2 regions of the Aquipseudomonas campi genome follow, and region 2 is predicted to be linked to the other one. Evidence: predicted binding sites of a transcription regulator. Region 2 holds the regulator's gene; the other holds the start of a gene.

Region 1 (2,199 bases), 1.7 Mb from region 2:
GCCATCGGACAGCCAGGGCATGGTCACCTCGCCGTCGGCGAAGAAGCGCAGCGGATGGGCGTCCAGCCAGGCATGACCGAGACCGTCTTGATACTGGCCAAGGAAGCGCGGCTCGATGGCCGACAGCGGCGCGTCGACGTACTCGCTGCTGCTGATCAGTTGCGCGGTGCTGCGTTTGTTCTCTTCATTCTCATCGATGAAACGGCTGGCTTCCAGGACCGCCATGGTCAGGGCGCGGGCGGTGTTGGGGTACTGCTCGACGAACTCACGGGTGACGCCCAGCACTTTTTCCGGGTGATCGGCCCAGATCATCTGGCTGGTGGCCAGGGTGAAGCCCTGGTCTTCGTCCACGGCCAGGGCGCCCCAGGGGCCGCCGGCACAGAACCCATCAATACGCGACGCCTTGAGGTGGGTGACCATTTGCGAAGGCGGCACCACCACGCTGTTGACGTCTTCCAGGGGGTGGATGCCCTGGCTGGCGAGCCAGTAGTTCAGCCACATGGCATGGGTGCCGGTGGGGAAGGTCTGGGCGAAGGTCAGCTTTGCACCGCTTTGACGCACGCGTGTGGCCAGCGCCTCGGCACTGGTCACGCCGGCCTGCTTGAGCGGCTCGGAGAGGTTGATCGCCTGGCCGTTCTGGCACAGGCCCATGAGGATGGCCATGTCGGTGGCCGGACCGCTGAGGCCCAGGTGAATGCCGTAGACCTGGCCGTACAGCGCCTGAGCGGCGTCCAGTTCGCCGGACAGCAGCTTGTCACGCAGGGTGGCCCAGGAGGCCTGGCGCTGCAGGTTGAGGGTCAGGCCATAGGGTTGGGCGAAGCCCTGGGTGGCTGCGACGATCAGCGAAGCGGAGTCAGTCAGGGCCATGAAGCCCAGGTCCAGCACGCTCTTTTCCGGTGCATCGGAGCCTGCGACCCAGGCCAGGCTGTCGTTACGGGTGCTTTCGATTTCGCTCATGTACGTTGTTCCGCCGTTGAACAAAAAAGGCGTCGCCCCAGCTACCACGGGGTGGTAACCAGAAACGACGCCATTGTCTATGAACTGACTCCGCCGTTGGAGAAAGTTCTGCTGGTTTCGTTCTAGCAAGCGATATGCCAGCAGTAGTGCGGCAGAAAAACAAAACCCCGCCGGAGCGGGGTTTGCTGGAGCAGATAGGGTTTAGAACCTGTTTAGGATCTTTTGAGCTAGAGCCAGGCAAGGCGCAACGACCAGCGGGAGTAACAGCCGTAGGCTGGCCCGAAGGGTAAGCGCCAGCGAATCAAGTGGGCGAGGGCGCGGAGTTTACGAGCTGTAAATGAGCAGCCCGAGCCCGACTTCAACGCAGCATGGCCGACGATCAAGAGGTCGTAGACGGGTTCTTAGCGTTCCATCATCTGCTTTACATGATCCTGCGGAATCTGCTGCTTGCGGCCTTCGCTGTCTTCGAATTCGAGCATGCCGGTGTCGCGGTCCAGTTCTGGCTTGCCGTCGCTGGTGAGCATTTGTCCGTCGGTAGTGGTGATGATGTATTCGCTGGCACAACCGGCCAGGCCGACAGCGCAGAGCAGGATCAGAAAGCAGTGTTTCATAGAGGGAACTCCCGGATGTTCAGTGTATGAGCCGCAAACCAGCGACTCCAAGCTGCACGCTACGGGTTGAGCTGGGTGGCGTGCAAGTTGAACCCACAAAAAAGGATGCCGCAGCATCCTTTTTTTGACCGCGAGCAAGGGCTCAGGCGGCGACGAAGCTGGCGGGGTAGGCGAGGCCGGCTTGGCTGCTCTGCACTTCACTCAGGGTCTCGCGTACCACCTGCTTGGCCAGGCAGGCACATTTGCCGCATTGGCTGGCAACGCCCAGCGTTTCGCGAACATCGCGGTAGCTGCAGCAGCCTTCATAGATGGCATCGCGGATTTGACCGTCAGTAACACCTTGGCAGAGGCAAACGTACATGGACAGGCTCGGATGAGAATGGGTTGCTGTTGGCAGGGGATACTAATGTTAATGAGAATGCTTGTCAAAACTTTGCGTTAGCTTTTCCTGTCTGCTCAATGCTGGCCCGGGTTGGAGTGCTGCGAACCTTTAATCCAGCTTTGCAATAGGCACAAAAAACCCGGCCTGGGCCGGGTTTTCCTTTTGCGGCTGCACGGGCTTAGTGGTCGAACTCGTCCCAGCCGCCCATTTCCTTCCAGCGATTGACGATGCCGCAGAACAGCTCGGCGG
Region 2 (2,199 bases):
AGTTTTTCGCCGATGTAGTCGCGCAGGGCGTCGGTCACATCCAGTTGGTGTCCACTGATGTTGACTTGCATACCACTTCTCCTTGTTGCCGTGTGTAAGAGACAGGCTAGCGGGCCTGCCACCGTAACACTTTGGCTTGAGAAGGCTTTTGCAGAACTGTCCTGTGCTTCCCCCTCGGGGCAGGGCGCCTGGCGCGCATGCAGTTTTGCAAAAGCCTTCCCTCAGTGCCGCATCACATCGGTCGCTGGCGCAGGCCTCAGACACTGCGCGCTACATCAACCGCTTGCGTTCGCTCGAAGGCGCTATCCCGAGGGATTCGCGGTATTTGGCGACGGTGCGACGGGCTACCTGAATGCCCTGTTCTTCCAGTAAACCAGCGATCTTGCTGTCACTCAACGGCTTTTTCGCGTTTTCCGCTGCGACCAGTTTTTTGATGATGGCACGGATCGCCGTCGACGAGCATTCGCCACCTTCAGAGGTGCTGACGTGGCTGGAGAAGAAGTATTTCAGCTCGTAAATGCCACGCGGGGTGTGCATGAATTTCTGCGTGGTAACGCGCGAGATGGTCGATTCGTGCATGCCCACCGCTTCGGCGATGTCATGCAGGACCAGCGGTTTCATCGCTTCGTCGCCGTATTCGAGGAAGCCGCGCTGATGCTCGACGATCTGCGTGGCGACCTTCATCAGCGTCTCGTTACGGCTCTGCAGGCTCTTGATGAACCAGCGCGCTTCCTGCAGCTGGTTGCGCATGAAGGTGTTGTCGGCGCTGGAGTCGGCGCGTTTGACGAAGCCGGCGTACTGGGCGTTGACGCGCAGGCGCGGCACCGCTTCCTGATTCAGCTCCACCAGCCAGCGCTCGTTGTGCTTGCGTACCAGGACGTCGGGGATCACGTATTCCGGCTCGCTGGCTTCGATCTGCGAGCCGGGACGTGGATTGAGGCTCTGGATCAGCTCGATGATCTGGCGCAGATCGTCTTCCTTGAGCTTCATACGCCGCATCAGCTGGCTGTAGTCACGGCTGCCAAGCAGGTCGAGGTGGTCGCCGACCAGGCGCTGGGCTTCGCTCAGCCAGGGGGCGCTGGCCGGCAGCTGACGCAGTTGCAGAAGCAGGCATTCGCGCAGGTCACGGGCGCCGACGCCGGCCGGGTCGAAGTTCTGGATGCGGTGTAGCACGGCTTCGACTTCGTCGAGCTCGACGTCCATTTCCGGGTCGAAGGCCTCGACGATTTCCTCGAGCGACTCTTCCAGGTAGCCCTGATTGTTGATGCAGTCGATCAGGGTCACGGCGATCAGGCGGTCGGTGTCCGACATCGGCGCCAGGTTGAGCTGCCACAGCAGGTGGGTCTGCAGGCTTTCGCCGGCCGAGGTGCGGGTGGTGAAGTCCCACTCGTCATCGTCGTTGCTTGGCAGGCTGCTGGCGCTGGTCTGGTAGACGTCTTCCCAGGCGGTGTCGACCGGCAGTTCGTTGGGAATGCGTTCGTTCCACTCGCCGTCCTCGATGGAGTCGGCGGGGGTGCTGTTGGTTTCCTGGTAGGTGTCCTGCTGCTGTTTGGACTGGGCGTTCTGCTCTTCGCCGTCGGCCAGCGGATCGCTGTTGTCGAAGTCTTCGCCTTCTTCCTGGCGTTCCAGCATGGGGTTGGATTCCAGGGCCTCCTGGATTTCCTGTTGCAGGTCCAGGGTGGAAAGCTGGAGTAGACGAATGGCTTGTTGCAGCTGCGGTGTCATCGTCAGCTGCTGGCCCATCTTGAGGACTAGCGAAGGTTTCATGGCAGGAAGCTTTGCACCTTATTTGCCGGCGCGGGTGCGCCATTCACTACAGGGCGCCGGGGCGCCGCCAATAAGCAAATTATATGCCTGAATCTGGCGGCTTTGCCTAGGCTTGACAACATCCATGTAGTGCGGCGGCGCCTGCGTCAGCAGGCTGTTGAAAAACTACCTGCGTTGCCGTGGCGTTGTTGAAAACCGGTTCAGAGTGCTCATTTACTATTCGTAAACTGCGCCTCTTCGCCGCTCTTCGCCTAGCCTAGGCTGCTTCGCCGACGTTTTTCAAAAGCCTGTTACAGGCGGAACTCGTGCCCGAGGTAGACCTCTTTCACCAGCTGGTTGGCCAGGATGCTCTCGGCATCGCCTTCGGCGATCAGTTGGCCGTCATTGACAATGTAGGCGGTCTCGCAGATATCGAGGGTCTCGCGCACGTTG

What was found. The regulator sigma-54, encoded in region 2, starts transcription at its own class of promoters, with help from an activator protein. The targets are predictions, from matches to a motif close to ANTGGCATNNANNTTGCTNT.
Region 1: a site for sigma-54 is predicted at 1,080-1,099, ahead of HNE05_RS12250 (CmpA/NrtA family ABC transporter substrate-binding protein). Genes of this name have one in related genera too.

What each region holds. Positions count from the first base shown of each region.
Region 1 is NZ_CP053697.2:2,626,581-2,628,779, reverse strand. Features, by position in the region: gene HNE05_RS12250 (CmpA/NrtA family ABC transporter substrate-binding protein) at 1-957, opposite strand, end outside; gene HNE05_RS12245 (YgdI/YgdR family lipoprotein) at 1,359-1,568, opposite strand; gene HNE05_RS12240 (bacterioferritin-associated ferredoxin) at 1,711-1,929, opposite strand; gene rnt (ribonuclease T) at 2,129-2,199, opposite strand, start outside.
Region 2 is NZ_CP053697.2:921,177-923,375, forward strand. Features, by position in the region: gene hpf (ribosome hibernation-promoting factor, HPF/YfiA family) at 1-71, opposite strand, end outside; gene HNE05_RS04145 (RNA polymerase factor sigma-54) at 271-1,767, opposite strand; gene lptB (LPS export ABC transporter ATP-binding protein) at 2,058-2,199, opposite strand, start outside.